One region of the Lysinibacillus sp. FSL K6-0232 genome, then DNA from elsewhere that is predicted to be linked to it. Evidence: riboswitches for the same ligand, from Rfam matches in the RefSeq annotation. Region 1 holds a riboswitch; each other region holds the start of a gene.
What was found. Region 1 has a riboswitch for thiamine pyrophosphate ahead of MHB42_RS10235 (ABC transporter substrate-binding protein). Riboswitches for the same ligand answer to the same signal wherever they lie in the genome.
Positions count from the first base shown of each region.

Region 1 (11,345 bases):
GGTATTGACTAATTCATCAATAGTAATTGTCATGATTGAGCCCCAGGCATGTTCAGAGGTTCGAAGAGAATTGACAATTTTATTAGCAGGTACTTTTTCAATGGGGGTCAGGACATTTAATACTTCCTTTGCTGTCGCCTCATAAGACATAATCACATTGAAATCATTGCGAAACTCATGATCGCGCGCAATAAAATCGAGCGGTTCCTGAATGCCCTCTTTGGCAAGGTCTTCTCCTAGCACAACGACTTGCAGGTGCGAAAAATAGGGCTTTCTTGCTGCAAGTGTTGTCATTTTTCGCAATGCCTCAAAGATGCTTTTTCCCTTTGTATGGTATGTAACGACAGGGGAGCGTTGCGCAGAAACTTGACGCACGGAAATTTCACTAGGGTCAACAATTTGCACGGTGATTTCATAGTCATCTCCGACCTTATCAATACCAAGTGCTATAGCAATCGCTAATTCATTTAATTCATGTTTACTCCAGCATCCACCTAATAGCAAGGTCAGGATGCATAGTAAGCCAATTTTTTTTATTTTTGTCATTACTTATTCCTTTCGTCCTTTACGAGTGATATAGGAACGTCCTCTAACGATGTTTTTTTGATTAATCAAGCGAGGTCGTGTCAGCAATCGACTGCGTGGGAACAATAGAAATGCATCTTTTTGATCCTTTGTGATAAACGGTGCAAATGGGCTTAAATAAGGCACGCCAAATGTACGAATGCTACATAAATGAAGAATGATCAGCATAATGCCAAACATAACACCGAATAAGCCAAACATGGCTGCCACAATCATTAAAGGGAAGCGTAGCACACGAATGGTATTCGATAAGCCATATGCTGGAAATAAAAAGCTACAAATGGCTGTTAAGGCTACAATAATCACCATTACTGCTGATACAACGCCTGCATCAACCGCTGCCTGCCCAATAACAAGCGTACCAACAATGGATACAGCAGGTCCAATGGTCCTTGGCATACGAAGTCCTGCCTCACGTAATATTTCAAAGGCAACCTCCATAATTAATGCTTCCACGACGGCTGGAAAGGGCACACCCTCTCGTTGGGAGGCGATACTAATCAGCATGGGTGTTGGCAGCATTTCTTGGTGAAAGGTTGTAATAGCTACATAAAGTGAAGGGGCAACTAAGGCTAAGCTAATACCAAAAAATCGTAATATACGAATGAGCGTGCTAATAAACCAGTGCTGATAGTAATCCTCTGCTGATTGTAGAAAGGATGTGAATAATGCAGGTACAACTAATACAAAGGGTGTACCATCGACCAATATCGCTACTTTGCCTTCAAGCAGTTCAGCTGCAATAACGTCGGGACGCTCAGAGTTGTAGACAGTAGGAAAAATCGATTTTTTCTCATCTTGTATATAATCCTCAATATAGCCGCTCTCTAAAATGCTATCTGTCTGAATACGGTCTAAACGTGCTAATACTTCAGCGACAATTTTGTCATTAGCAATGCCATTGATATACATGATAGCTATATTGGTTTGTGTCACATCACCAATAACACGAGATTTTATCCAAAGGTTAGGGCTTTTAATTTTTCGGCGAATTAATGCTGTATTGGTCCGTAATGTTTCTGTAAAGGCTTCTTTTGGTCCGCGAATAACAGATTCGGTGGATGGCTCTGTAACAGCGCGATCTTTCACATTTTTCGTGTTGGTAGCAATGCCTGCTGCAAAGCCGTCCAAAAGAATGACAGTTTCACCATTGAAAATCGCTCGATACAATGTTGTAAAATGCTCGATATTTGCAATATCACCAACTGTTAAATAGGCATTCCCAATGTATTGCTGAATTGTGGCTATATCAATCTGCTGTTCTTCTTCGATATGGGCTGTTAATTTATCAATAGTATCATCTGCAATCATCATTTTATCAGCTAAGCCATCAATCGAAATAACAGCAAGGGTGTAGTGATCTACGCTATCAATGATTATTTCACGTATCATAAGGTCATTACTATGACCGAGTGCATGCTTAATTGTTTGCAGATTTTTAGATAGTGATGTATATAATGGGGAGGTATCGGTATTGTGAGAGATCGTCATGCGTGTTCCTCCTCAACTAGGACAGTCATTATTTATAGAATAGACAATTTTAGCGGGAGATAAACGATAGTAGACATTAAAAAAAGCAATATATCTTAGCGATATACTGCTTATGTACGATAGTCGTATTGTAATTCATCGTTACTTGTATCAACATCTACATATAAACTATGCTCGTTAAAGAACCATAAATCTTTTTCTTCGATGTAATAGGTTACATCATCAACCACGGTTTGCACACCAATGGCAATCGGTTCTTCACGTGTCATCCCAAGTGAAAAGCCTTCATGAAATGGGCTAGAGCCACCATAGCGAGCATAAAAGCGAATCGTATCGCCAGGCTCCACTTCCATCTCCTGTTTAAACCATTGTAATGCCTGATCTGTTAATGCAATGTTCATACGTATATGCTCCTCTCTTTTCCTAAAGCCATTTGACCTTTGGCTCCGTGCCATTTTTAATACGGGCAATATTAGCACGGTGACGGTAAATAATAAAGGTAAATAAAAAGGCTACTAGGATACCTAATGCATAATCGCCTGTAACAAAATAATAAACGATTGCATAAATAAGTGCTACTAATGCGGCTATCATAGATGTTAAGCTAACGATTTTTGTGATTTTTAATGTCACAATAAATGTAATAAAGAGCAGAACGAAGAGCGGCCATGAGTAACCAAGCAATACCCCTGCTGATGTTGCCACTGCTTTGCCGCCACGGAAATTGGCAAAGATAGGGAACATATGACCAATTACCGCAACCAAGCCAAGCATTAATGGATGGATGGAGCTATCTGCAAAAAAAGGCAATGCCACTAATAAAACAGCAGCTGTCCCCTTTAAAACATCCATGATTGTTACAACAATGCCTGCCTTTTTCCCTAAGATGCGAAAGGTATTGGTTGCACCTAGGTTCCCACTGCCATGCTCACGAATATCTGTATGATAAAAAAGTTTGCCTATCCATAATCCAGAAGGTATAGAGCCGATTAGATAAGCGCATAAAATAATAAGTCCATTGATCATAAGGTGGATTCCTTTCCTTCACTTGATAACGAATAGTTTGTCACAAGTATTTTACACTTTTTCTTGCGAATCTACAATGTTCGGAAGGAGAATTCGTAGCAAGCCTTGAATTCAATAGATAATCCAACTACTAGAGAGTAATTGGGTAAATATAGGGATAATGGTCATTTTGTCAATCGATCATTCCTTTGATAGAATAGAAGTCTGACGCTAGTTTGTCCGTTCAAATGTTTGCAACTAAATATGAAAGGGTTCGTCAAATGATACGGACGATAAGTAGCTAGCTGTGTTGTTGAAATCCCAATTTTAAGCAAGTGTTGCAGATGTTTACTATATACAAAGTAAAATAACAACGACTTGTCGCTAGTGCTTGACAGGAAATGCTATGATTGATTAGGATGAGAATAGTAATAGAACATGCGTTTGTTTTTTGGAGGGGAATTTTTTGACGAATAAACAGTCACCGAGCGTCTATAATGATGACGCCATACAAGTATTAGAAGGATTAGAAGCGGTACGCAAACGACCTGGCATGTATATCGGTTCAACGGATGGCCGTGGACTTCACCACCTTGTGTATGAAATTGTAGATAATGCGGTGGATGAAGCGCTGGCTGGCTTTGGGGCTCATATTATTGTCACGATTCACAATGATCAAAGTGTAAGTGTGCGTGACTTTGGGCGTGGGATGCCGACAGGGATGCATAAAATGGGAAAGCCAACGCCTGAAATTATTTTTACTGTGTTACATGCTGGCGGAAAATTTGGGCAAGGCGGCTATAAAACAAGCGGCGGCTTGCATGGTGTAGGCTCTTCTGTTGTGAATGCGCTATCAACGTTTTTAGAGGTAACGATTCATCGTGACGGGAAAATCTATCGTCAGCGTTTTGAAAATGGTGGACATCCTGTGACAACGCTTGAAGACATCGGACAAACAAAGCAAACAGGAACACTTGTTCGTTTTTTGCCAGATGAAACAATTTTCTCTGTGACGAAATTTAACTATGATACATTAGCAGAGCGTTTACGCGAGTCAGCCTTTTTATTAAAGGGCTTAAAAATTGAATTAATTGATGAGCGCGAGGAAGGCAAAAAGGATGTGTTCTTTTATGAGAACGGCATTGAAGCTTTCGTTGCGTATTTGAATGAAGAAAAGGATGTGCTACATCCTGTAAAATATGTAGAAGGTATCCAAGATGATATTGAAGTAGAATTTGCCTTTCAATATAACGATGGCTACTCGGAAACAATTTTATCCTTTGTCAATAATGTGCGTACGCGTGATGGTGGCACACATGAAACAGGTGCAAAAGCGGCACTCACACGTGTATTTAATGAGTATGCAAGAAAAATTGGCTTGCTGAAGGAAAAGGATAAAAACCTAGAAGGAACGGATATTCGGGAAGGTCTAGCAGCCATTGTATCTGTGCGAATTCCAGAGCATTTACTGCAATTTGAAGGACAAACAAAGGGTAAACTTGGTACAAGTGAAGCTCGTTCTGCCGTAGATAGTGTTGTATCTGAGCAAATTTTATATGTGCTGGAGGAAAATGCAGAATTATCGGCATCTCTTGTGCGAAAGGCGATTCGTGCCCAGCAAGTGCGTGAGGCGGCTCGAAAAGCGCGTGAGGATGCACGAAATGGCAAGAAAAATAAAAAGGGTAGCACGATTTTATCAGGAAAATTAACGCCTGCACAATCACGCAACGCTGCTAGAAACGAGCTGTATTTGGTCGAGGGCGATTCTGCGGGCGGCTCCGCGAAGCAAGGTCGTGATCGCACATTCCAAGCGATTTTACCATTGCGCGGGAAGGTCATTAATACCGAAAAGGCAAAGCTGCAAGATATTATGAAAAACGAGGAAATTTCAACGATTATTCATGCGATTGGCGCAGGTGTTGGGTCAGATTTCTCCGTTGAAGATTCAGCGTACAATAAAGTTGTGATTATGACCGATGCTGATACGGATGGGGCTCATATTCAAGTGCTGCTATTAACGTTTTTCTATCGTTATATGCGCCCACTTATTGAGGCAGGCAAGGTCTTTATTGCACTACCACCATTGTATAAAGTGTCCAAAGGAACAGGGAAAAAAGAAGTGGTTGAATATGCTTGGACAGAAAGCGATTTACAAAAGGCCATTAAAAAAGTGGGTAAGGGTTACATACTACAGCGCTACAAAGGGCTTGGTGAGATGAACGCAGACCAGCTATGGGATACAACCATGAACCCTGAAACACGTACATTAATTCGTGTCACAATCGAGGATGGTGCACGAGCAGAAAGACGTGTCACAACATTAATGGGCGATAAAGTAGAGCCACGTCGTAAATGGATTGAAGCCAATGTCGATTTCGGCATGGAGGATGATGTCAATATTTTAGACAATGAATTCATCCAGCAGGAGGAGGGCCAAGCATGAATAGTACGGAAAAGTTTCAAGATTTACCTTTAGAAGAAGTAATGGGTGACCGTTTTGGTCGCTATAGTAAATATATTATTCAAGACCGCGCGTTGCCTGATGCACGTGACGGTCTTAAACCTGTACAGCGCCGTATTTTATATGCAATGTATACAGAGGGCAATACACATGATAAGCCATTCCGTAAATCGGCTAAAACCGTCGGGAATGTGATTGGGAATTACCATCCACACGGCGATAGCTCTGTCTATGAAGCGATGGTACGTATGAGTCAGGATTGGAAAGCGCGTCATATGCTGATTGAAATGCATGGAAATAATGGCTCAGTGGATGGGGACCCGCCTGCTGCGATGCGTTATACAGAGGCACGACTTTCTACGATTGCGGCGGAAATGCTGCGAGATATCGGTAAGAAAACGGTAGAGTTTGTGCCGAACTTTGATGATCAGGATATGGAGCCAACGGTGCTACCTGCACGCTTCCCAAATTTATTGGTCAATGGCTCAACAGGGATTTCTGCTGGCTATGCCACAGATATTCCACCACATGCACTAGATGAGGTGTTAGATGCTGTTTTAATGCGCTTAGACAAGCCAACTGCTACAGTGGATGAATTAATGACGGTTATTCAGGGACCTGATTTCCCAACTGGTGGCATTATTCAAGGTGTTGAAGGCATTAAAAAGGCTTATGAAACAGGTCGTGGCAAAATTATTGTACGCGCACAGGCTGTTGTGGAGCCGATTAAGGGTGGCAAGGAGCAAATTGTTATTACGGAATTGCCATACGATGTCAATAAAGCAAATCTTGTGAAAAAAATTGATGAGCAACGCGTCGATAAGCGCCTAGAAGGAATTGCCGAAATTCGCGATGAATCCGACCGTACAGGCTTACGTATCGTCATCGAGCTGAAAAAAGATGTGCCAGGGCAAGGCATTTTACAGTATTTATTTAAAACAACCGATTTACAAATTGCTTACAATTTTAATATGATTGCCATTCATAATCGTCGTCCAACGATGATGACCCTACCATTGTTATTGGATGCTTATATCGCCCATCAAAAGGAAGTTGTCACAAATCGTTCTATTTACGATTTACAAAAAGCAAAGGATCGTTCACATATTGTTGATGGGCTAATTAAAGCACTATCTATTTTAGATGAAGTCATTGCAACGATTCGTTCTTCTAATGATAAAAAGGATGCCAAGCAGAATTTACAAGCGAAGTTCGATTTTACTGAGGTGCAGGCAGAGGCAATTGTTAGCTTGCAATTATACCGTTTAACAAATACGGATATTACAGAGCTGCGTAAAGAGCAGGAAGAGCTGAATAAATTAATTGCGAAGCTAGAGGGGATTCTGCAAAGTGAGGCTAAGCTTGTGCGCGTTATTAAACAAGAGTTGCTAGATATTAAGAAACGCTTTACAGAACCTCGCCGCTCGAAGATTGAGCAGGAAATTGAAGAAATTAAAATTACGTTAGATGTGCTTGTGCCAAGTGAGGAAGTGGTGGTCACTGTAACAAAGGATGGCTATATTAAACGTACATCCACACGCTCACATGCCGCTTCCAATGGGCAAGATTGTGCCATGAAGGATTCGGATTATTTATTGTATGAGGCAACGTTAAATACACAGCACCATCTATTACTCTTTACAAATCGAGGCAATTATATTTATCAGCCTGTTCATGAGCTGCCTGATATTCGCTGGAAGGAACTCGGTCAGCATATATCTAGCATTGTGCCAACAGGTGAGGATGAATCTATTATTGCTGCGTATGGCTTTGCCACTTTTGAGCAGCCAAACACATATATTCTTACAGCAACAAAGGATGGTCAAATTAAGCGATCACCATTAGCCGATTATGCTGTAACTCGTTATTCAAAGCCCATTAAAACAATGAATGTGAAGGCTGGCGATATAATGATTTATGCCGCACCTGTCACAGATGAGGTAGAGCTGATGCTCACAACGGATACTGCCTATGCTATTCGTTTCCCAATGGAAGAATTACCTGTAACAGGTGTTAAAACAGGTGGCGTAAAAGGGATCACATTAAAGGAGGGAGAATCCTTAGTGGGTGTCACTGTGTTACAGCCTGATGTAACACAGTATGTTGTTATTGTGACACAGCGCGGAGCTGTTAAGAAAATGAATGTGACGGAAGTTGAGATGGCAAGCCGAGCAAAACGCGGGCTTAAGGTCTTGACCGAGTTAAAAGCAAATCCACACCGTATTGTTGCCGTTGTGCAGGCTACCGATCAGGAGCGGGTGGTTATTGAAACGGAAAAAGGTGTACAGGAGGTCTTGGATGTACGGGCTTTAACACGTGCAGACCGTCATTCCAACGGCTCCTTTAAGGTTGATATTGCAACAGATGGCGCCATTTCGCATGTCGTGATTGACAAAAAAGAAGACGTAGAAGAAAGCTAGTTACAGGTTCACCGCCTAGTATCACGATACAGGGCGGTGTTTTTTCTATCTTGAAAATTATCTATTCCTCGCTTTACTCACCGAATAGCCTATAATATGATAGAAACATAGGGAGATATAAAATAGTGTCGGATTATGGCAATACATCGAAAATATAGGAAATTTTAAAATAACTAAGAAAGGAGCTTATGGATGACAGATCGCCAATTACTTGAATTAATGCTGCAAAAAGTAACAGGTATGGAAACGAATATCGGGGATATGAAAGTGGATATCCAAAATATGAAGGTAGATATTCAGGAAACAAAAACAGATATTTTGAATATTAAAGTAGATATGCAAGACATGAAGTCGGATATTCAGGAAACAAAAACAGATATTTTGAATATTAAAGCAGATATGCAAGGCATGAAAGCCGATATTCAAGATACAAAAACAGATATTTTGAATATTAAAGCAGATATGCAAGGCATGAAAGCTGATATTCAGGAAACAAAAACAGATATTCTAAATATCAAAGTAGATATGCAAGGCATGAAAGCCGATATTCAGGAAACAAAGACGGATATTTTAAATATCAAAGCCGATATGCAAGACATGAAGTCGGATATTCAGGAAACAAAAACAGATATTCTAAATATCAAAGCCGATATGCAAGACATGAAGTTGGATATTCAGGATACAAAAACAGATATCCTAAATATTAAAACAGATATGCAGGATATGAAGATAGATATTCAAGGTCTACAAGCGGAGCAGAAGAAAACAAATGAGCGCTTAGATGGCATAGAGGCAAAACAGCATCTTGTCTATGAGCAAACGGGGAAATTATCTGAATATCATTCGGAAATGATGACAAAGTTAGCAACATTAGCAACAAAGGAAGATTTAGACTACTTCGATATTAAAATTTCGCAGCATGACCGTGATATTTTTCAATTAAAAAGAAAAGCTTAAGCCTTTCATAGCAGAACGAATAAAAATATGCTTGTTATCTTGTTGTATCTATGGGTATAATAATCAACGAAAAGTTCATAGTGAAAGAATGTAGGGGGGCTAGTAGTTGCTAGCTGAGATTGTGTCCGATAGGCACTGACCCTTTGAACCTGATTTGGCTCGTACCAGCGTAGGGAACATCTATTCAAAAAAGAAAATTTTTGGAAGCTGATTGTGATACGTCTGGGAGAAATCCTAGACGTTTTTTATTTTGGTGCAGCGTGTGGTTATAGATGGTGTTATAAATAGGCTTCACGTGCATTTTGCCAATGTTCTTCTGGTACTAACATTCATTGTATGAACGCTTTTATATTTTAAACTAGGAGGATTTCGCATGAAGAAATGGTCATTTATTGTATTGACAGTTGCTGCACTGCTTGCACTCGTAGGCTGTGGTGAGAAGAAGGAGGATAAGCAAGCAAAGGATGCACCGAAAAAGGTTTCTGTTGTGCTTGATTGGACACCAAACACGAACCATACAGGGCTTTATGTAGCCGAAAAGCTTGGTTATTTTGAGGAACAGGGCTTAGATGTCGAGATTATAATGCCTGGTGAGGCAGGAGCTGATCAGCTTGTGGCATCTGGGAAGGCGGAATTTGGTGTAAGCTATCAGGAAGGGATTACACAGGCACGTATACAGGATGTGCCACTTGTTTCCATCGCTGCGATTATTCAGCATAATACATCTGGTTTTGCTTCTCTTGCCTCTAAGGGGATTACGTCGCCAAAGGATTTTGAAGGGAAAACATATGGTGGCTGGGGTGCGCCACTTGAGCAAGCGGTATTGCAATCCTTAATGCAAACGGAAGATGCAGATATCAATAAGCTTGATATTGTGAATGCAGGCGATTTAGATTTCTTCACCATGATGCAAAAGGATATTGATTTTGCATGGATTTATTATGCATGGACAGGCATTGAGGCAGAGCTTCGTGGAGAAAAGATTAATATGTTGTATTTAACGGATTATAGTGAGCAGCTTGATTATTATACACCTGTCTTGGCAACAAATGAAAAGATGATTGAAAACAATCCTGATACGGTGAAGGCTTTTGTCGCTGCGGCAGCAAAAGGCTATGAATATGCGATCGAGCATCCTAGCGAGGCGGCTGATATTTTACTAGAAGCGGCTCCTGACTTAGATAAAGAGCTGGTACATAAAAGTCAAGAATGGTTAGCAGATAAGTATCAGGATGATGCTGTACAATGGGGTGAGCAAAAATTAGCTGTTTGGGAAAACTATGCAAAGTGGATGGCAAGCAATCAGGTGTTAGAGGGCGATTTTAACGCTGAGCAAGCCTTTACAAATGATTTCTTACCGAAAAAGGAGAAAAACTAATATGGCAAATTCATTAATTAGTGTACAAATTATTCCGAAAACAGAAAAATATGAGGATATTATTCCTTATGTTGATGCGGCTATTGCTGTTATTGATGCATCAGGTGTGAAGTATGAGGTACACCCGCTTGAAACAACAATGGAGGGGGAGCTATCAACATTGCTGCAAATTATTGAGAAAATGAATGATAAAATGATTGAACTTGGTGCTATTAATGTAATTACACAGGTGAAAATTTTATATCAGCCATCTGGTATTACGATGCATACATTAACGGAGAAATATCAGTAATGAAACAAGCGTTACACAAGGGAAGGACGATATTTTTTATCGCCTTCCTCTTATTCATATGGGAACTAATCGTGTATGTGGCTGAAGTTCCTCAATGGCTACTGCCTGCACCAAGTGTCATTGTGCGAGAAGGCTTCCAGTCCTATCAAACCTTTATACCACATGCTTTAGCAACGGTGCAATTAGCGTTATTAGGGCTTGTTATTGGGATTGGCTGCGGTCTTATCGTTGCTATTATTCTGCATCGTTTTACATTTATTCGGGAATTGTTTTATCCAATTCTTATTATGTCGCAAAATATTCCGATTCTTGTCTTAGCACCACTGCTTATTATTTGGTTTGGCTTTGGCTTATTACCAAAGTTAATTATTATTTGTCTGGTTTGCTTTTTCCCTATTGTGATTGCAACGATGGATGGCTTTCGTCAAACTGACGCTGCACTAAAGCATTATTTTCAAATGATTGGTGCATCCAAGGCACAAACCTTTTGGAAGCTCGAATGGCCCTATGCCTATCCAGCTATTTTTTCAGGGGTTAAAATTGCGGCTACCTACAGTGTGATGGGCGCTGTGATTGCTGAGTGGCTTGGTGCTAAAAAGGGAATTGGTGTATATATGACCTTAGCACAGTCCTCCTTCCGCACAGATCGGGTATTTGTGGCGATTTTTGCGATTGTTTTGCTAAGCTTATTGTTATTTAGTAGCATTCGTTTACTTGAAAAATTTATGGTGAAGGGGAGAGGCTATAATGCTGAGC
Region 1 covers NZ_JBBOYW010000001.1:2,092,463-2,103,807, reverse strand. The annotation lists gene MHB42_RS10270 (Ger(x)C family spore germination protein) at 1-546, opposite strand, end outside; gene MHB42_RS10265 (spore germination protein) at 550-2,076, opposite strand; gene MHB42_RS10260 (HesB/YadR/YfhF family protein) at 2,187-2,477, opposite strand; gene plsY (glycerol-3-phosphate 1-O-acyltransferase PlsY) at 2,500-3,102, opposite strand; gene parE (DNA topoisomerase IV subunit B) at 3,548-5,524, shown strand; gene parC (DNA topoisomerase IV subunit A) at 5,521-7,962, shown strand; gene MHB42_RS10240 (coiled-coil domain-containing protein) at 8,155-8,919, shown strand; TPP riboswitch at 9,002-9,112, shown strand; gene MHB42_RS10235 (ABC transporter substrate-binding protein) at 9,293-10,297, shown strand; gene MHB42_RS10230 (thiamine-binding protein) at 10,299-10,589, shown strand; gene MHB42_RS10225 (ABC transporter permease) at 10,589-11,345, shown strand, end outside; gene MHB42_RS10220 (ABC transporter ATP-binding protein) at 11,337-11,345, shown strand, end outside.

Region 2 (11,345 bases), 1.2 Mb from region 1:
GTCGATACTAAGCAAGTGCTGACAGAGCAAATCTCAACGTATTTTAATGCAGAGGGCGAGCTACGAATTGAAGTGCAATATAGACAAAATCCAGCTGGAGGACCAACAAAATTACCAGATATAGAGCTGAAAGGAGTGGCAAAATAATGATTGAAATTCATGATTTAACAAAGCGATATGGCTCCTTTACAGCACTGGATCACTTAAATTTATCGTTAGAGGAGGGCGTTGTATTTGGCTTTGTTGGAGCAAATGGAGCAGGTAAATCGACAACCTTTTCCATTTTAGCAACATTGCTATCGCCGACTTCTGGTGATGCGCTAATCAATGGCAAGAGCGTTGTCAAGGAACCGAAGGAAGTACGTAAGCAAATTGGTTATATGCCTGATTTCTTTGGTGTATATGATCAACTGAAGGTTGATGAATATTTAGATTTTTATGGCGCAAGCTACAGCATTTCTTTAGCTGAACGTCAAATACTAATCCCACAGCTATTAGAGCTTGTAAATTTAACGAATAAACGCTATGAATATGTGGACTTATTATCGCGTGGGATGAAACAGCGTCTATGTTTAGCGCGAGCACTTATCCACGATCCGAAGGTATTGATATTGGATGAGCCAGCGTCAGGGTTAGACCCACGTGCTCGTGTGGAAATGCGAGATATTTTACGCAATTTAAAGTCTATGGGAAAAACGATTCTTATTTCATCACATATTTTACCTGAGCTTGCAGAGATGTGTGATGAGATTGGTGTTATTGATAATGGAACATTAATTGCACATGGTAATGTAGCAGCCATTCAAGCACAGCTACAGGGTGAAAAGCGAATTGTCATCAAAGTGGTGGATCGCCTTGCGGATGTGCGTGCATTTCTAGAGGAGGACCCAGCGATCTCGTCTATTGATGTAATGGATAGCCGTCTAGAAATTGCTTTTAATTATCGTGGTACAGATGCGGAGCAGGTAGCATTATTGAAAAAGGCAATACTGTTGGATTTACCGATCTATGCATTAAGTGAGGAAGAGAAAGATTTAGAGGATGTCTTTATGGCGATTACGAAGGGAGCGGACAGTCAATGATGGGAAAATTGTATAATCCAGTGCTCGTCAAGGAATTGAAGTTACGCTTCCGTTCTTTTAAAAGCTTTTCAGGCTTAATGTTTTACTTAGCTGTTATTTGCTTATTTGTGGCAGGTTTTTTATTGCTAACAACTGAGTTTACTGGTAGAGGATTTTTTAGACCAGAAATGAGCTTTATCATGTTTACGATTTTAACAATTTTGCAAATGGCACTAGTGCTTTTTATTACACCTAGTTTAACAGCAGGAGCAATTAGTAGTGAACGTGAAAAGCAAACATTGAATATTTTATTAACAACAACACAAAGCTCTACGCAAATTATTGTTGGGAAATTACTATCCTCTGTTGCATTTCTAGTGTTGATGTTAATTGCAGGGTTGCCACTCTATAGCCTAGTATTCTTATTTGGTGGTGTTTCGCCTTCACAGCTTGCATCTATTGTATTCTTTTATTTAGTGACAGTCGTAGCGATTGGTAGTGTTGGTGTGATGTTTTCAACCATTACTAAAAGGACAATCGTTGCAATGATAGCCACATACGGTTCTATTATTTTTTTAGGTGGGATTACAGCCTTTTTCTTCTTTTTAACAACGGCCTTCCATCAGATGGGGAATCCCTCTGGGGCAGGTACTTCCTTTATGACCTATTTTTGGGCGGCTATTAATCCTGGTGCACTGATGTTAACGCTGGTGTCTTCAGATATGGACAATGCATTGGCAGAGCTCTCAGGTGTGGAATTGCCTGTATGGGTTACGTATTTAATTGTTTATATAGTAATAATTATCTTTTGCTTAGCTATTGCGATTAAAAAATTGCGTGCCAATATGAAAAGTAACCGATGAGGAGGAATGATGATGGAGCGTCGTAAGCAATTACAAAAATATATTCAGCGTGCAAAGCTAAGCTTAATAGTTGAACGAAGCATTCCTATTGTACAGTATGGTTTGTTTTTAGCATTGCTTGCGAGTGCTTCACTCGTTGCTCTTTCGCGATTATTTGTCTGGCCCTATTATCGCCAAATAGCGTTTGCTGTTTTTGTGCTTGTGCTTATTGCAACCGTTGTTTATCTATGGTGGAAGCGTGTAAAGGAGCAAGAGGCTTTGCACACGCTGGATCACTATTTTCCACATAATGAGCTTGTAACAGCATTATCCTTTAAAGATAATGAGGACCCACTTGTACAAGCTTTACTCACAAAGGCTATCCAAAATATTGAAAAGGCATTTATAAGCTTTAAGGCGCGTAAAAAATCTTTATTTCGTCCTAAAGCATTGCTTGGCTTATTTATAGCAACAGTTGTATTAGCTATGCTTCATCTATTCCCAGCAGCTACGCAAATTGAAGCCATTGAGGTTGAAAAAGAGCAGGCTGTTATTGAGGATATAAAAAAAGAAGTTGCTGAGCTAGAGAAAAAAGCGCAAACAAAAGAAGTAAAAGAGCAATTACAAGAACTGCAAAATACGTTAAAAGAGTCAGAAACAGCAGAAGAGGCATTGCGAGAGCTGGTGAAAAAGCAAAAGGAGCTAGCTTTAAAGGAACAACAGTTAAAGGATAAGCAAACAGCAAATCACGAGGGTGCCAGTGAAGAGCAAGGCTTATCAAAGGAAGAGATTGAACAGCTAAAGGAACTTGCACAAATGCAACAGGAGTTAACTGACAATGCAAGTACTACACAAACAGCTATGAGCAAGCTTGGTAAGCCAGCAAGCAGCTCCTTACAAAATGCAATTGCCAGCGCTAATAATGCAGCAGGTAGTAATCAACAAAATAACGCACAAAACAATCAGCAAGCAGCTCAGCAGTCTTCTAGCCAGTCACAGTCAGGCAATCAAGCAGGGCAAGCCAATCAAAATAATGGGCAAAATGGTTCACAGCAACAAAGTGGTCAAGGGCAGGGCTCAAGCCAAAGTCAACAGCAAGGACAGAGCAATGCACAAGGACAAGGTAATGGACAAAGTCAAGGGCAAGGTAACGGCTCAGGTTCAGGCAATGGAGCTGGTTCAGGGCAGGGCAGTGGTCAAGGACAGGGCCAAGGAGCTGGTAGGGGGCAAGGCGGTCGCGATTTATTAACAACGCCTGATCGTCTTGGTGGATCAAGTGAAACATCTGTGGATGGTGGGGCATTAGGGGATGGTACTCATGTTTCTGAACAACAAGGAAATGGTCCAATAACAAAGGGCTCCATCCGACCCTATGAAGAAGTAATTGGCTCCTATAGAGATAGTTATTTAGAAAGCTCAGAGCGTTTACAGCTACCGAAGGATTTACAAAATGTTGTGCAATCGTATTTCACGTCAATTGAGTCGCAGTAGGAGGAAAAAAGATGGCATTTACAGAGCAGCAGTATATAGATATGAGTGTGAAATTACAACAAGTAAAAGAAGAAATCCATCGCTTTATTGTTGGGCAGGAGGAGGCGATTGATTATACATTGTATGCCGTGCTAGCAGATGGTCATGCATTGCTAGAGGGGCTACCTGGCTTAGGGAAAACAATGCTGATCCGTACAATTTCTGAAGTGCTTGATTTATCGTTTTCACGTATTCAATTTACCCCTGACTTAATGCCTGCGGATATTACAGGAACAAGTATGATTGAGCGAACACCAGATGGTAAGCAGCAATTTACATTTCAGCCTGGCCCTATTTTTAGTCAGATGGTGTTAGCGGATGAAATTAACCGAGCAACACCCAAAACACAAAGTGCATTACTAGAAGCAATGGGTGAAAAAACGGTGACGATTTTAGGCGATACGAAAAAGATGGCAAGACCATTTTTTGTATTAGCAACGCAAAATCCAATTGAAATGGAGGGAACATATCCATTACCTGAAGCGCAAATGGACCGTTTCCTCTGTAAAATTCTTGTTCCATATCCTGAAAAGCATGAGTTAATGGAAATTATGAGGCGTACAACAGGTGCTCAGGACATTGGTTTACAGAAGCTAATGAATACAGAGGGACTTCTTGAGGCACAGCAAATGGTGAAAGAGGTGCTTGTTGCAGATGAAATGCTGGAATTTGCAACGGATTTAGTGGTAGCCACACATCCTGAAAGACCTGATGCCCTTGAGATAGTGAAGCAATATGCCATGTATGGCAGTGGTCCACGAGGCTTGCAAAGCTTAGTTAAATTAGCAAAAGCACGAGCATTAATGAATGGACGCTTCCATGTTTCGGTTGCTGATATTAAATCTGTTGCTAAGCCAGTATTACGTCATCGGATGCTGTTGAATTATGAAGGGGAGGCTTCAGGAAAAACAGCAGATGATGTGATTGACGTTATTTTAGAAAAGGTACAGCAAGGTGTAAGCAAGTGACAGTCAATTATTTATTGCCTGAAGACTGGCTAGCAAAAATTAGCCGCTTTCAAGTAGCAACGGCCTCCAAATTACGTGGGCAGCATAAAGGCTCACACCGTTCGCAACGCTTTGGGGCATCCCTTGATTTCTCGGATTTTCGAGAATACCATTTAGGTGATGATGTACGTCAAATTGATTGGAACGTCTTTGCAAGAACGGATAAATATTTTATTAAACGCTTTTTAGATGAGCAGGAGATGCGCGTACATATTTTACTCGATGCGACAAAATCAATGGCGGAGGATGCCAAGTGGTTATTTGCTCGTCAAATAGTCGCCTCGCTTGGGTTAATGGTACTTGGTCGAGATGATCGCTTGTCTTTTTCATTTGTTCAGGATGAAATAACACCACCATTTCGCCGCAAAGGCTCCATGTATCGACGTGCTTTCTTACAAATCGTAACAGATATTGAGAAAGCAAATTATGCGGGGGGCTTTGCGCAAGGGGCATTAAAGGTATTACCTAAAGATAGTACAGTGCTATTTATTGTTACAGATGGCTTGGAACCAATTGAGGAATGGGAGCAGCTACTAAAACGATTACCGCGCTATGCTGGCGATGTGCGTATCGTACAAATTATGACACAGGAAGAGCTTGCCCCGCATTATGCAGGCGATGTTCGCCTTATTGATCGTGAAACAGGTAATGATGTAAATGTTACAATGTCCTCCAAAGTAATAGATACTTATCATGCACGACGCTTGTTACATGAGGAGGAGCTGGATGCCATATGTCATCGTTTTGGCGTTCGAAAATTACAATTAAAGGTGGAGGATGGCTTGCAGCACGCAATCTTCCAGCAATTCGTAAAAGCACATTGGGTTAGGTGAGGTGAGCCGTATTGAGCTTTAGTCAAATAATATTTAGCTGGACGGCCATCATCCCGGTCATTGTCCTACTCTATTATTTCTTTCGTAAAAAATATACAGATCAGACAGTGTCATCGACATTATTTTGGTCTGAAATTATGCAGGAAACGCGTGTATCTCCTTATTTAAAGCATTTACAAAAAAATGCCTTACTTTATCTACAACTACTCGCATTGTTGTTGCTTGTCTTAGCGCTGATGAATCCCTATATCAAAAAATCAACCATTGTTGGGGCACAAACAATATTTATTGTTGATACTTCAGCAACAATGCTAGCAGGTAAAGGCACATCAACTTTTGACACGCATAAAGCAGAAATGCTGACGCTAATGGATGAGCTCAATGGAAGACCGGTTACATTAATTACAACTGGTGCAACGCCAAAAGCAATTTTACAGCAGGAAACAAATAGCAAGGATATTAAAAAAGCAATTGAAGATTTACAAGTCACCTATGAAACTGCTGAAATCAATAAGGCACTTGATGTAGCGCAAGCATTTGTGGGCGATACACCAACCTCTATTTATGTGTTTACTGATACACTTGATAAAAAGCAATTACCGATGGAAAAAGATTCGGTAAAATGGCTAGTAAGAGGTGCAGCAAAGGATTTAACGAATATTGCTATTACACGCTTTGCAGCAACAACAGATGGACAGACTGCAATGGCACTTGTACAGCTTCATAATGATACAAAAAAGGAGCAAAAAGTGACGCTTACCCTGCACGATGCAACGAATCATGAGCTTGTAGCAGATAGTGTTATTGTGCCACCACAGGAAACAATGACAAAAACCTATAAGGATCTACCATTTGACAAAACAATAACAGCTCATATTGATGCTAAAGATGATTATGCGATGGATAATAAGCAAACAGTTTTACTACAAACAACGACTGCAAAGCTAGTAATAGACCAAAGCTTGCATCAATTGATACAAAAGGGATTTCAAGCAATTAATAGCAATTTGAAAATAGTGCCATCCTTACAAATAGCGGATAACAAGGATGCGACCATTATTACTCAGCAAGCAGCATTACTAGAAAAAATGGAAAAGCCGCTTGTATTATTTGGTCGTGATGATACTGAAAAAGTGACAGCAAGCGGTACAGTGACTATAACAAATGATGCTTTATTTGCTTTTAGTGACCTAAAGGATATTTATGTGAGCGCTATTTATCCGGGCTTTACTGATTATGAAACGATTGCTTCTATTGGGGAGCAGCCATTTATCCAGCGCTCTCCTAAAGGTGATATTGTTGTATTGGCTGATATTGCTGATACAGATTGGCCCTTGCATCCATCATTTCCACTATTTTTATGGAGTGTGGAGCAGCAGCTATCTGAGTCAACAGCATCACTTGGCATTTTTTCGCCGAACGAACAACGTGTAGTAGCATTAACGCAAGAAGACTGGAGTGTTTATTCACAACAGGATGAATTTCTATCCTCTGTGGCAAATGGTGTACTAACAGCACCGCAGCAACCAGGTGTTTATACAGTACGCTCAGCTAATGAAGAAAAACAATTAATTGTGCAATTACAAGCTCAGGAACGTATGATTGCACAGGGAACAAGCTATACACTTGGTAATATTTCTGATAATGGCAAGGAAGAAGTATCAAAGGCTTCCTTTGTGCCTTGGCTTATTATTATCATAGTCGTATTACTTGTTTTAGAGTGGGAGGTGCAACGACGTCGTGGATTTACGAATTGATATGCCATTAGCATTGTTGCTGTTACTTCCATTATTTCTGTATTTTGGCTGGACTTACTTTCGTGAACGTCAGCGGCTGAAAAAAAGCCATCTCGTTGTGCTTATAATGCGTATGGTGGCAGTAGGCTGTTTAGTGTTTGCACTAGCAGGTCCCTATCTATTATTACCAATTAAAGAAGAGCAAATTGTTTATTTAGTGGACCGTTCAGCCTCTATGAATGGTACAGAGGATGAGATGGTTCAGTTTATTCAGGAAAGCTTACAGTCGAAAAAGGAGCAACAGCTTGCAGGGATATACTCCTTTTCTTCCACACTACAAACAGAGGCTATTTTGTCGAATACATTAAAGGACGTACCAAAGCTCACAACGATAACGGCAACCGATCAAACGAATATTGAACAAACGCTACAGCTTGCCTCTGGAATTATTGATCCGAAAAAGGCAACACGTTTTGTTTTGCTAACGGATGGTAATGAAACAAAGGGGGATGCTTTAGCATTTGCTACAAAGTTTAAAGGAGCCAATATTAGTGTAGATATTGTTCCTTTTAGTCAGCCAGTTACTAATGATGTATCACTGAAAAGCTTTGTTTCCCCACAAGTGGCATATGTAGGGGAGCAGCAGCAATTAGTAACAGAGGTTTATGCAATGGCAGCAGGACAGGGTGAGCTATTATTATACGAAAATGATGAGCTTATTCATCGTGAGGCGGTCGAGCTTGTAGAGGGCTCCAATGTATTTACCTATAAACATGCGGCAACTGGTGAAGGGCTTGTGAAATATGAAGCAGTTGTGCAAGTCGGACAGGATGCTATTTTTGAAAATAATAAATTAACAAGCGTTACAATGGTACAAAGTGAACCACATTTATTGATTGTCAATGGCTATGATACAGCCTCACCAATTGCAGCGGCACTTGGCAGTCAAGGTATATCCCATCATGTTGTAGCAGCAAGCAGCTTACCAAATGAACTCTCTAGCTATTTGCAATACAATGCGATTATTTTTGATAATGTACCCGGCCATTTAGTGGGCGAGGCAAAAATGAACGTTATTGAACAGGCTGTGAAAAACTTTGGTGTCGGCTTTACAATGGTTGGTGGCGAAAATAGTTTTGGCTTAGGTGGTTATTTTAAAACACCGATTGAAGCACTATTGCCTGTAGAAATGGAGATTAAAGGTAAGGAGCAGTTGCCATCCTTAGGGCTAGTAATTGTGCTTGACCGCTCTGGTAGTATGAGTGGCTCTAAATTAGAGCTTGCTAAGGAAGCAGCAGCACGTTCGGTTGAAATGCTGCGCGATGAGGATACATTAGGATTTATTGCCTTTGATGATCGCCCGTGGGAAATTATTGAAACAAAGCCTCTTAGCAGTAAAGAGGAAGCGGTGGATACAATTTTATCCGTTACACCGGGTGGTGGAACTGAAATTTATGCTTCGTTGGCACAAGCCTATGAGAATTTAGCAGATTTAGAGCTGCAACGTAAGCATATTATTTTATTAACAGATGGACAATCACAGCCTGGTAATTATGAAGATTTAATTGCGGAAGGCAAGGATAGTGGAATTACATTATCAACAGTAGCGATTGGGCAAGATGCGGATGCAAATTTACTGGAGTTATTGAGTGAGATGGGCAGTGGACGCTTCTATGATGTTGTAGATGAACAAACAATTCCTTCTATTTTATCTCGTGAAACGGCTATGATTTCTCGTACATATATCGAGGATAATCCATTTTATCCGACGATTTATAATGCGACGGGATGGCATACACTATTTGCTAATGGCGTTCCTCAAATGAATGCATATATTGGAACAACAGCGAAACAGGGAGCTACGGTGATTGCGGAAAGCGAGAAAGAAGACCCCGTATTAGCGCAATGGCAATATGGGCTTGGTAAAACATTTGCCTTTACATCTGATTCAACAGGTAAATGGACGGGTGATTGGGCTAGATGGCAGGAGTGGGGAACATTTTGGCAAACGCTTATTTCACAAATGCTACCAAGCTATAATGATGTTGCCTATGATGTCAGAGTGGAGTCAGATGGTTCGTTTATGATTACAGATCCTACAAATGAAGCGGCATTTTTAGATATTGTAGCCGTTAATGAAGCAGGGGAGGAACTAGCAACACAGCTAGAAACGATCTCAACTTCTCAAGTTCGTGCAACAGTACAGACAGAGCCTGGACTGATTTTCTTCCGCATTGCTGATGAGGAGCAGGCCATTTATCAGGCAGGCTTAAGTGTTCCTTATAGTGCTGAATATGAGCTGCGTCCAGTGAATGAGTCGTTAGTCGAGGAATTAACAAAGCAAACAGGCGGTGCTACGATAAAAGAGCCACAAGAGGTTTTTCGTGACTTTACACAAAAGGGAGCGGATCGTCAAAACATTGCAACATGGCTTATGCTAGCAGCGATGCTGTTATTCTTTATGGATATTACCATTAGACGCTTTGGCTGGAATTTCCTTACTAAGCCGAAGCACAAAGCGTCTATTCCTGAACAACAACCCATACAGGCTGAGGATACAAATGTTGCACAGTTGTTAAAGGGCATGAAAAAACGATCATAATGATGAAAAAGAGCAGTGCAAAGAACTAGGATTTTGCACTGCTTTTTGTTGTTTGGGTGGGTGAGTGATCAAAAAAAGCGTAGCACCGCTCAAAAGGACAATTATTCATAAAGCGAGAATTTTCCATACCTTACGAGCGCCGTTTTTTGTAAGCTGCTTGCAATGATAACACCTAAAATAGCCCCAATGGTACTGGATGTTAAAAAGGCTGGCATAAAAAATAATGCAGCTACAGATGTTCCCATTAATAATTGGGCATAAGGTACTGCGATAAGTGAAGCAAGAATACCTGTTCCAATTATTTCGCCAACGCTAGCTAGCCACATTTTATGGCTATATTTATAGGCGAGCGCAGCACATACTGCACCAATAACACTCCCAGGAATAGCTAATAAAGAGCCTGTACCTGTAAAAATACGAATAATCGCTGTCACAAAGGCAATGATAACAGTTGGTACAGGTCCAAGCATAATGGCTCCAATAACATTGACTGCGTGCTGAACAGGATAGGCACGTGCAATCCCTGTAGGAATGGATACAAAGGTGGAGCCCGCAACAGCAATTGCTACCAATAAAGCCATAATCGTTAGTTTTCGAATGGGCATATCATTCACTCCTTTTGCGAATAGCCACTAGCAAAATAAAAAAGCCGCCTCCTTTAAACAATAGGAAGCGACCTTGCATATATATTGATAATAAGCAAGCAGCGCCACTTCCCTCCGCTAGTGTGAACTAGATCAGGTTCAAAGGGTCTGTATATCAACATATACATCTCAGCCTTGTAAAGACTCCCCTAGTGGTAATAGAATAATAATTTTAGTAGAACACCAATAATGTACCATATTCCAAAAAATAGTCAATAATTTTTCAGCATTAATGTGTATCGGGCTGCATAAGGTGTGGTGCTCTTTTTATTGTCCAAATTAGCGCAATAAAGAAGCAGGCTAATAAAATAATTGCACCAAAAATATAAGGGCTGTTCATATTCCAATCAAAGAGAATACCTGCTAATGCTGGGCCAATCATATTACCAAGGCTCATATAGGCATTGTTTAAGCCAGCGGCAAATCCTTGCTCATTGTCAGCAAGCTTAGAAATCAATGTATTGACAGCAGGTCGAATTAATGTAGTTGCTGTTGAGAAAATCGTTGCTACCACTAAAATAAGCGCAAATCCTGACACAAATAATATTAAGTAAATAGAAATGGATGCGACAAATAAGTTGATTAAGACAACCTTCATCTCTCCTAAGCGCTTAAAGAGTGGCGTAATCACAAACATTTGAACAACTACGCCAAATGCACCACCAACCACTAAAATAATGGCAATATCACCAGGTGTATAATTGAATTTTTCTGTAACAAATAACGATAGCGTTGTTTGGAAATTAGCGATACCAAATGAGAATACCATCATAATAATGAGCATTACGAAATAAGGCATATGTACAGAACGAGCCATTTGCTTTGCAAGATTGTCTTGCTTTTGTTTATTTTGTACAATGCTTGGCTTTGTTGATGGCAGTAAGAAAAATGATAGCAGTGCTGCTAAAATAGCCGCAGTACCAGCTGTATAGAATGGAAAATGCAAGCTTACTTCTGATAAAAAGCCACCGATGCCAGGCCCAATCATAAAGCCAAGTGACATAGCAGCACCAAGCATCCCCATTCCTTTTCCTCGTTCTTCATATGTTGTAACATCCGCAACAAAAGCCATAATAGGAGGGGCTACAAA
Region 2 covers NZ_JBBOYW010000001.1:876,199-887,543, forward strand. The annotation lists gene MHB42_RS04030 (DUF7408 domain-containing protein) at 1-147, shown strand, start outside; gene MHB42_RS04035 (ABC transporter ATP-binding protein) at 147-1,082, shown strand; gene MHB42_RS04040 (ABC transporter permease) at 1,079-1,924, shown strand; gene MHB42_RS04045 (hypothetical protein) at 1,937-3,394, shown strand; gene MHB42_RS04050 (AAA family ATPase) at 3,406-4,401, shown strand; gene MHB42_RS04055 (DUF58 domain-containing protein) at 4,398-5,273, shown strand; gene MHB42_RS04060 (vWA domain-containing protein) at 5,285-7,030, shown strand; gene MHB42_RS04065 (VWA domain-containing protein) at 7,014-9,611, shown strand; gene thiW (energy coupling factor transporter S component ThiW) at 9,713-10,216, opposite strand; TPP riboswitch at 10,309-10,416, opposite strand; gene MHB42_RS04075 (MFS transporter) at 10,485-11,345, opposite strand, start outside.
Region 2: linked by a shared signal. The riboswitch ahead of thiW (energy coupling factor transporter S component ThiW) and the one ahead of MHB42_RS10235 (ABC transporter substrate-binding protein) in region 1 are both predicted to bind thiamine pyrophosphate.

Region 3 (11,345 bases), 1.8 Mb from region 1:
CATGTGTACGGAATACTGCTACAGGCTTTCCTGATTGAACAAGCAATGTTTCATCATTTTCTAATTCCTTTAACGAGGTAATGATTTGCTCATAGCATTCCCAATTGCGCGCAGCCTTACCAATACCTCCATAAACAATTAGCTCATCTGGATTTTCTGCCACCTCAGGGTCTAAATTGTTCATCAGCATACGCAGTGCCGCTTCCTGTGTCCAGCCCTTGCATGTTAATGTATTTCCCCTTGGTGCACGAATATTTGTTGTTGTTTTCATACGCCCATCCCCTTTAATATTATTTGGATAATGTCACTAAATCATTGCTCTCTAATAAATATTTCGCTAGTGCTTCAATCTCATCACCGATTGGTTGATCTGCTAATAATGGTGGACAGTGTTCACGTACCTTCTCTAAATATTGGCGTGTTGCTGGAGCTAGTTGCTCTTCTGCCTTATCTAAATAAATTGCCTGTGACGCACAAATCATCTCAATTGCTATAACACGAGCCGCATTATGAACAATTTGTCGTACTTGACGAGCCGAAGTTGTGCCCATACTAACGTGATCCTCTTGGTTACCAGATGTAGGAATTGAATCAACACTAGATGGATGTGCCAGCACTTTATTTTCTGACACAATGGACGCTGCTGTATACTGCGCAATCATAAGCCCACATTCAATGCCAGGATTTGTTGCTAAGAATGGTGGTAATCCTTCATTTAATTGCGGATTGACCATGCGTTCTGTACGGCGCTCTGAAATATTTGCCCATTCACTAACACCAACTTTTAAAAAGTCCATTGCTAAAGCAATTGGCTGACCATGGAAATGCCCACCTGATAGCACCTCGCCATTTTCTAAAACAATGGGATTATCCGTTGTCGCATTCATTTCTGTTTGTACACGACCTTCTGCATAGAAAAATGATTGCCAAGAGGCTCCATGTACTTGCGGAATACAGCGCAGTGAATACGCATCTTGCATACGAATTTCTCCTTGTTTTGTGACACGCTTACTGCCCTCAAGCCACTTGCGAATACGACCACCAACAAGCTCTAATTCTGGGTGTGGTCTTACCGCTAAAAGTGCTGGATCAAATGCCGATGTAATTCCTTTTAATGCTTCAAGCGTTAAACTAGCCGCCATATCCGCAGCAAGTCCAATGCGCTCAGCTTCATTTACCGTTAGTACACCAATACCAGTCATTGCTTGTGTTCCATTTACAAGTGCCAAGCCTTCCTTAGCCTGAAGTCGAACAGGCGAAAGTCCTGCCTGCTGCAATGCTTCACTGCCCATCATCACCTGCCCGCTAAACTCTGCCTTACCTTCCCCTACTAGCACTAAGGCTAAATGTGATAATGGCGCTAAATCGCCACTCGCCCCAACTGAACCTTGTGAAGGCACAATAGGATGGACTCCTTTATTAATACAAGCTATTAATAGCTGTACCGTGTCCTCACATATACCTGAAAATCCTCTTGCTAAAGCATTCGCACGTAATACCATCATCGCCCGCACAACATCTGTTGGAAACGGCTCACCAACACCCGTTGCATCTGAGCGTAATAAATTTAACTGTAGAAGCTCGATATCCTCATCGTCAATTTTGATATTGCTTAGCTTGCCAAAGCCTGTATTAACACCATAAATCGTTTGTCCTTCTGCTAAACGTTTTTCAATACGCTCTCTGCTTAAGCGAATACGTGCTACGCTCTCCGCAGAAAGTGCAACCGTTGCATCTCCCTTTACGATTTGTTCAACTTGCTGTCTTGTTAATGTATTGCCATCAAGCTCGATGATTGACTTCACATGACATCCCCCTGTTTCTTATATGGCTATATAAAAATTTTTATTAAGCGCTTTCACATGCATTTAAAAATAATCAATTACTCTATTTACATTGTACTAACTCCCTTTTTCGGAATATAGAGAATTTTAAAAGAGGAAATATGATTTTTTTCAGATTTTTATGTTATTTTTAATAATATAATCGTATTTTTATATAAAACTAGAATATTTTAAGGAAAGGTGATTAACATGAGGCTGCTATTATTTGACAAAGATTCTACAGAGCTAGCAGGAATAAAATGGTTTTTACATACATATTTTCCGGGCGATATTGTTATTGAAATATGCACAATTACCTCAGAGGTATCTCAAAGCATTCGGCAATTTAAGCCTGATGCCATTCTCGTCAATATTGATTTATTGTCAAGTCAGCATTTAACCGCTCTTTATCGTGATGTACAAAAGCTATCTATTGCAACTTTAGCTATGACAGCTGAACCGTTATTTAAAAATGCATTAAAGGCAATTGAGTTACAAGTAGCGCATCTTTTTGTAAAGCCTATTGATTTAGAGGTATTAAAGCAGCAGCTTACAGCTATCTCACTTCGCACACCACAGTTTATGGAGCACATTCAAGAAACTACAAACGAAAGCTTTTACTATCAATTATTTTTAGATCATACGCCTAATGCTATCGAAACCGATATTATCTTTACAATGATTGAGCCTGAACATGCCGACACCTTTTCTAGGCTCTATAATTGGCTGCAACAAACACCGATTCATTTTTATATGAAAAGCTATCCATTATCAGAGAAAATTGTCTGCCTTTTTCAAACAAATAATCTCAAAATGGTGGAAAAGGATATGCGTACATTAATGAAAGAGTGGCACGTGATGAGTAATAGCTCTTTAAATATAGGCATCTATGATGGTACACCTACAACCATTAAAAATATGTATATCTCAACAACACGTGCACTCTATCAAAGCTTTTACGAGGGCTTTGGGCAAATCTTTTATGCTAGCAAGCAATTTGAAGCACAGCCTTTCGATCCTTTATTAACGCCCGAGGAGCAGCAATTATTAATAAGCAGCTTAGAGGATAGCAATATCGGAGCTGTAAAAGCATTTTTATATCGTTTGGCGAATGAGGGCGTCTATTATGAGCAGGATGACCTACGCATCCATCTTACAAGTGTTTTGGCGCAAATTCGACGCTTTATGCTGAAATATAAATTGCATGAAAAAGCAGTTGTGGAACAAAACTATCGTCAGCTCTTTCATTTAATTATTGAGCATCCTATATTGTATACAATTCTTAATGGCATTATTGCCTTTACTCAAAGCTTAATTGAATTGGCACGTGAAGCTCGTATGGAAAAAAGAGCAGACTATGTTGAGCTTGCGTTAGAGATTATTGACCAGCAATTTAAAAATAGTACGCTATCTCTACCATATGTTGCACAGCAGCTTGGCATTAGTCCTAATTATTTAAGTACCATTTTTTCAAAGAAGCAGGGCTTACCATTTAAGCGTTATTTACAACAGCTAAGAATTCAGCATGCTACAAAAATGCTTATCGAAACAGATTTTGCGATTAGTGAAATTGCCCAATTAAATGGCTTTGATGACCCCAATTATTTTATTAAAATATTTAAACAGCACGTTGGGATTACACCTAATCGCTATCGTAAAACGAAATAATAGCGCTTTCAATAATTTTCAATTAGTCTATTCTATTTTCAATATCATTTTGCAATACTTATCAATTACGTCCTAGTGTAATTGTACCTGTCGCTAATGCTTTTGGTACATAAAGCATCTGACACTTCACTTTCGCGCAAAAAAGATTTGTCGCTTCACTTTCGATACAAAAAGAATTTGCTGAACCAAGATAAATCTTTTTAGTAGGATGTTTAAAAATGCCTTAAATAAGGTAGAAACTATATATAGGAATTAAAACAATGTCCATTGCCGCTGCTTGTTTTGACTTTACCTATGTATGTATAAAGCTTCTGTTCTCTACATATAATTATACTTTATCTTTAAATATATAAATTCTTTAACGATAATTATTATAATGTACTAGCAATTCTAGTTTATATTTGTTATAGTTATATACGAAGAGTTTGACTCACATTTTTTTCAGGAGGTAAACTAATATGACAAACGCAAATGATCGCAGCCGTCGCTTTACAACAGCAGGTGGTGCTCCAGTAGTAAGTAACCATGACTCTATGTCAGCAGGTCCACGTGGCCCTCTTTTACTTCAAGATGTATGGTTGGTTGAAAAGTTAGCGAACTTCAACCGTGAAGTAATTCCTGAGCGTCGCATGCACGCAAAAGGTTCTGGCGCATTCGGTACATTCACTGTAACGCATGATATTACAAAGTATACAAAGGCAAAAATATTCTCAGAGATTGGTAAGAAAACAGAAATGTTCGCTCGCTTCTCTACAGTTGCTGGTGAACGTGGTGCTGCAGATGCTGAGCGTGATATTCGCGGCTTTGCACTTAAATTCTATACAGAGGAAGGTAACTGGGACTTAGTAGGAAACAATACACCTGTATTCTTCTTCCGTGACCCACTACACTTTACAGATTTAAACCACGTGGTAAAGCGCGACCCACGTACAAACATGAAAAATGCTAATTCTAACTGGGATTTCTGGACTTCATTACCAGAGGCTCTTCATCAAGTAACAATCGTTATGTCTGATCGTGGTATTCCAGCTGGTTATCGCAATATGCATGGTTTTGGCTCTCATACGTATAGCTTTATTAATGCTGATAACGAGCGTGTATGGGTGAAATTCCATTTCCGTACAGAGCAAGGCATTAAAAACCTAACAGGTGCTGAGGCTAATGAAATCATTGGTCAAGATCGTGAGTCTTCACAACGTGATTTATATGAAGCTATCGAAAAAGGTGATTTCCCTAAATGGAAAATGTATATTCAGGTAATGACTGAGGAACAAGCTCGTGAATTACCATATAACCCATTCGATTTAACAAAGGTTTGGTATAAAAAAGACTTCCCATTAATTCCTGTAGGGGAGTTTGAGTTAAATAAAAACCCAGACAACTATTTTGCAGAGGTAGAGCAAGCTGCATTTGCACCATCTAACATTATTCCTGGTATTAGCTTCTCACCAGATAAAATGCTACAAGGTCGTATCTTTGCATATGCTGATGCACAACGCTACCGTCTTGGTGTAAATCACTATATGCTACCTGTTAACGCACCAAAATGTCCATTCCGTACATTCCATCGTGATGGCGCTATGCGTTTTGATGGCAACCTTGGTTCAACTTTAGGTTATGAGCCAAATAGCTACGGTGAATGGGAGCATAACTTAGACTATAAAGAACCTGAATTACGCATTGATGGTCATGCAGGTATTCATGATTTCCGTGAAGATGATAATAACTACTTTGAGCAGCCAGGCAAGCTATTCCGTTTAATGACTGCTGAAGAGCAACAACGTTTATTCGAAAATACAGCGAATGATATGGCTTCTGTTGAAGAATTTATTAAACGCCGTCATATTCTTCACTGCTATTTAGCTGACCCAGCATATGGTGAAGGTGTTGCAAAAGCAATGGGTCTTTCATTAGATGGTATGGACCTTACAAATCCATATGTTCAGCAAACAACAAACGTTTAAAATTCCACTTATTATTGATATCCAAATCCAACTTTTACTCCATGTGAATAATATATTCACATGGAGCTTTTTTATATGAAAAAGGCTTGTGTCAAACAAAGTTGACGCAAGCTCCCTTTCATTATTGATAAATCTGACTGCCCGCTTTTTGAAACTCTTCTGCCTTTTCCTTCATACCTTGATGGATAGCCTCCGTTGCCGTTAGCTCCTTTTCTTTCGCATAGTTACGAATATCCTGTGAAATTCGCATACTACAGAATTTAGGTCCACACATCGAGCAAAAGTGTGCCGTCTTTGCTCCCTCTGCTGGCAAGGTTTCATCATGATATTCTACTGCACGCTCAGGGTCTAATGATAAATTGAATTGATCTCGCCAGCGGAATTCAAAGCGTGCTTTTGATAGCGCATCATCTCGTTGTTGTGCACCTGGGTGTCCTTTTGCTAAATCTGCCGCATGTGCAGCGATTTTATAAGTAATAACCCCTACTCGAACATCCTCACGATTCGGTAAGCCAAGATGTTCCTTCGGCGTCACATAGCAGAGCATCGCTGTGCCAAACCAACCGATCATTGCTGCGCCAATAGCCGATGTAATATGATCATAACCAGGAGCAATATCTGTTGTTAGTGGCCCTAATGTATAGAAGGGGGCTTCCTTACAAACCGCTAATTGCTTATCCATATTTTCTTTAATCAGATGCATCGGTACATGACCTGGCCCCTCTACCATCACCTGAACATCATGCTGCCAAGCAATTTGCGTTAATTCCCCTAATGTTTCAAGCTCTGCAAATTGTGCCTCATCGTTGGCATCAGCTATGGAGCCTGGGCGTAAACCATCCCCTAATGAAAAAGCAACATCATAGGCTTTCATAATTTCACAGATTTCCTCAAAATGTGTGTAAAGGAAATTTTCCTGATGATGATATAAACACCATTGCGCCATAATCGAACCACCGCGTGACACAATGCCTGTTACACGACTTGCTGTAAGTGGTACGTAGCGCAATAGCACGCCTGCATGGATCGTGAAGTAATCAACACCCTGTTCAGCTTGTTCAATAAGCGTATCACGATAAACTTCCCATGTTAAATCCTCTGCCACACCGTTTACTTTTTCCAACGCCTGATAAATTGGTACTGTGCCAACTGGTACAGCAGCATTTCGAATAATCCATTCTCGTGTTGTGTGAATATGCTTACCAGTCGATAGGTCCATAATTGTATCAGCACCCCAGCGTGTTGCCCATGTCATTTTTTCAACCTCTTCTGCAATTGAGGATGATACAGCAGAATTGCCAATGTTTGCATTAACCTTTACATGAAAATTGCGCCCAATAATCATTGGCTCAGCCTCAGGATGATTAATATTAGAAGGCATAATAGCTCGTCCTGCTGCAATCTCTGAACGAATAAATTCTGGGTCCATATTTTCACGTATCGCCACAAACTCCATTTCAGGTGTAATGATTCCTTGTCGTGCATAGTGAAGCTGTGTAACATTTCCCCCCCTTTTTGCACGTAAAGGCTTTCTTGTCAATTTAGGGAAGACGTTTTCTTGCATGCGTGGATCGTCTGCATGGCGAAAACCATTATCCTCTGGTTTAATCGTACGTCCCTCATATTCCTCAACATCCTCACGCCCTTGTATCCATGTACGTCGTAAAGCTGGCAACCCTTTTGTAATATCTACCTGATAATTTGGGTCTGTATAGGGCCCACTCGTATCATATACTCGCACTGGCGCATTCTCCTCATCCCCAAAGCTACCAGTTGTCGGACTTAATGCAATTTCACGCATAGGCACTAAAATATCTGGACGTGACCCCTCTACATATACCTTCTTGCTTCCTTCAAAGCTTGACATAATCATCATGTTCTTTTCACTAATTTCTGACATAAGCTAATTCTCTCCCTTATATATATTGTGATACAAGGACCGAATCTAGCTCACCCCAACAAAATAAATAAAAGCCGAATCCAAAATAATCATTTGGATCCGGCTGTCAATGTAAAGGTCTATTGATTGCATATAATACTATGATGCAATAGCTTCTTAACTTTCCCACGCTGGTATGAGCCAGATCAGGTCCAAAGGGTCAAGAAACCTCTAAGCGTTTCCCTCTCAGCCTGACTCATCAGACTCCCCTAGTTAATACTATTTAGTTTGATGCTAGTGTAGCAGATATTGCTTAGAGATGGAAGCTTATTTTTTCTTTTAGCTATGCAAACAATATTTCTGCCAGATAAATAACAACTGTTACCGTTATACAGCTAACAATCGTTGAAAATAATACGGTTTGTGCAGCGGTTTCTGATTCCACATCATATTCTAATGCTAAACTAGAGCTGTTACGGGATGTTGGAAAAGCACTAGCAATTAGTAAAGATTGTGCAACAACTCCGTCCAAGCCCAATAGAAAAATAACTGTTAATGCTATAGCTGGCCCAATAATTAAGCGTGTAAAGCAACTAATAAAAACCGTTTTATTAAACATTGATTTCATTTCAAGCTGTGATAGCTGTGCGCCTAAAGTAATTAACGCCACCGCAATAAAGCCATCCGCTACATGGTCTATAGGAATTCTAATAAACTGTGGAATACCAATATTCCAATAATTCATTGCGACACCAATAATAAGTGCGTGAATAATCGGCATTTTAAAAAAGTCTTTAATAATTGTAAGACCTGATTTAGTGGAGGAAATTAAATTATATAACCCGTATGTATAAGTTGTCATATTTTGAAAAATAACAAGAATCACCTGAATCGCTACACCAATTGGCTGTGTTGCAAAAATCATCTGGGCAACAGGAATACCATAATTACCAGAGTTAATGAGTACAACACTATTTTTAAAAACAGCTGTTTCTGTTTTGGCTAAGCCTAATCCCTTTGCTAAAAAGTGACTAAGCAGCATTTGACTACCTATAAAGAGTACAATAAATAGGGCAACCTCTCCAAGCACAGATAGCTCTACACTTGTTTCATATAAATTAATAAAAACAGCTGCAGGCATAAAGCAATATGTAATAAGTTGTGATAATGCTTTTAAATTAAAGCGAAATTTCTTTTGTAGTATAGCACCTACTACAAGTAGCACTAAAATAGGTGCAACAATTTGGAAAAAAATCATACCAAGATAAGTCATATAAACGCTCCCTCCCCCTTTGTCTGGCTATCCGTCATTTTCAATCCTCTATCTGCCATTTTCAGCAACCTATCCGCCTCTTTCCATATTCTATCCGTCAGCTCCCCTTTTACAGCAAGGCTAAAAAGACTGCCTTTGATTAGGCAGCCCCTTCCCTTATGCAAGCTTAAATCGATTCACGACTTCTTGCAACTCCTTAGAAATATGATTCATATTGTCAATAGACTCTGCTACCTTTTGTAGCTCTGCTTGTTGATCCATTGCAGAAGCACTTACTTGTTCAGCAGAGGCAGCAGTTTCCTCCGAAATAGCTGAAATGCTTTGGATTGCCATAATTGCCTGGTTTTTATGTTCCAGCATATGTGCAAGCTTATTCATTAGTTCATTGATGGAAGTAGCGATGGATTGTGATAGCTCGCTATTATCTTTAAAGGCTAGCTGTGTGCTTTGTACGGATTCGTTTTGGGCTTGCATTAAATCTGCATTCGAAGCAATTACAGCAACAGCCTGATGGGAATTATTCAGTATACTTTCTACAGTGTCCTTAATAATTTCTGTTTCACTTTTCGATTGCTCAGCTAGTTTTTTTACTTCATCTGCTACAACTGCAAATCCTTTGCCATATTCACCTGCACGTGCAGCCTCAATGCTTGCATTTAAAGCTAATAGATTTGTTTGCTCTGTAATGCTTTGGATAGAGGCAATAATTTGATTAATATTATTAATACTGGACCCTAAAGACTCAATTTGCTGTTGAACCCGCCCATTCATCTCATTTGTTGCTATATTACGTTCACGCAAGCTTGTAACCTCTTGCATGCCCTTTTCTGTTGTTGCATTTGTTCGATGTGCTAGCTCCTCCATTTCATTGGAAAGCATCGTAAGAGCATCAATTTGCTCGGCTAAATCCATCATTCGATAATTCGTTTCTTCTGTATCCTCGGATTGCTTAGACGCTCCCTGCGCAATTTCATTGATAGCTACTGAAACCTCTTGACTCGAAGCAACAACTTCATTAAAAGCCTCAAAAACTTGGTTGGAGGATTGACTCAATAATGTCGTAGAATTTAATACTGTTTGCATCGCATGGGTATTTTTATCAAGCATATTATTATAAGCAGATGCTACCATGCCAATTTCATCGGCCTTAATATATTTCTCATCTACTTTTTGCGTCAAATCTCCCTCTGCCGCTCGTTCAATCGATGCACGTAAAAATTTTAATGGCTTTAACTGTCGATAAATAAAGAGCACACTTGCAACAGCCATAAGCGTAACCATAATAATGGATGCTATCACTGCAAACATTGATACATAATGATACGTTTCTAAAATTTTTGATTCGGGCAGCACAATTTGAACAGTCCATGTTTCATCGATGTCCTCTAAAATCATTGGTGCAAACACATTAAATGCATTTTCCTTTAACTGCTCAGAATCCAAGTATAGCGTTGTGATTTCGCCATTTTCCATTGTTTCGCTAATACTTGCCCAAGCAGCATCCTCCTGCATATTATGCCCACCTAGCTCTTCACCAAAGCTATTGGCTGTCAGCACACCTTGATTTGTAATAATAGCAGCATAGCCACCCTCTGGTGCAATGGATTCTGTTAACCCATTTAAGAAGTCAATGGACATATCAGCTGTCAATACGCCAAAAAACGTCCCTGAAGCATTGACTAATGGCACTGAAATAGTTGTCATTAATACAGTTTGTCCGTTTACATTATAGTTATAGGGCTCCGTTAAAACCGCTCGCTTCTCCTCTTTTGGAATCCAATACCAATCGGCAACACTTTTATCATCAGCTCCTTCAATTAAAGCAGCCGTAATATCACTATTATTTTTACTTAAATAAGGGCTGAAACGCTGTTTTGAATCTACTAATGTAGCGGCTTCAGACGGCTCAAACGTAATAGAACCCTGCTCAAAAATAGCACCTACACCTACTAAATCATCGTTATTAGTTAAATTACCTTCCATTATATCTAGAATAGCTTTTGCAGATAACGCACCATTTTTTCCCATACTTTCGACCATGCGTTTTGTTGTTAGCAATGTCGTATTCACTTTTTTAAAACGCTCGCTCATAATAGCTACTGAAGATTCAGCCGTTTCCAACGCTCCATGCTCTGAATCTTTCATACTTTGATTTTTTATCATAGCTCCAGTTATAACGGTATAGGTTATAAATAGCACTAGAAATAGTCCTATTATAAGAGAGGATAATTTTAAAGCAATACCTCTAGATTTTTTCATCTCTAGCACCTCACTTTTACATTAATAATAAAGGATACCTATCTATATCACAATAAATTATTTATTGAATATAGTAAAAAATTACTGATATTATTGTAAAGATTTATCCGATAAATAGAGGGACTTATGGCTTACTTTAAGGTAATAAATGTGACAGATAGTATCGCAAAAGATGCTTCAGCCACAAAAAAATGCCGAAGCACTGATTTAACAGCGCTTTGGCATTTTCCTAACTAAAGGCATCTATACGTGATAGATTATTAATTTGCTTCCAGCTTTGATACCAGCTTTCAATTTCCTCATTTGGCTCTACCGCCAAATGCTCTTGAAGCATTCTCTTTAATAGTAAATATTGCTCCTCTACAGCAGCTACATTATCCAGTAATTCGTATAGCTTCATTAAAGTAAGATACGTTTCCTCTTCATCTGGACAGAGTGCTTTCACTTTTTCCTGCACTTTCACAGCAGCAATATAATTT
Region 3 covers NZ_JBBOYW010000001.1:272,331-283,675, reverse strand. The annotation lists gene hutU (urocanate hydratase) at 1-271, opposite strand, end outside; gene hutH (histidine ammonia-lyase) at 291-1,805, opposite strand; gene MHB42_RS01315 (helix-turn-helix transcriptional regulator) at 2,034-3,491, shown strand; gene MHB42_RS01310 (catalase) at 3,950-5,455, shown strand; gene thiC (phosphomethylpyrimidine synthase ThiC) at 5,577-7,355, opposite strand; TPP riboswitch at 7,501-7,615, opposite strand; gene MHB42_RS01300 (AEC family transporter) at 7,678-8,607, opposite strand; gene MHB42_RS01295 (methyl-accepting chemotaxis protein) at 8,764-10,770, opposite strand; gene MHB42_RS01290 (response regulator) at 11,096-11,345, opposite strand, start outside.
Region 3: linked by a shared signal. The riboswitch ahead of thiC (phosphomethylpyrimidine synthase ThiC) and the one ahead of MHB42_RS10235 (ABC transporter substrate-binding protein) in region 1 are both predicted to bind thiamine pyrophosphate.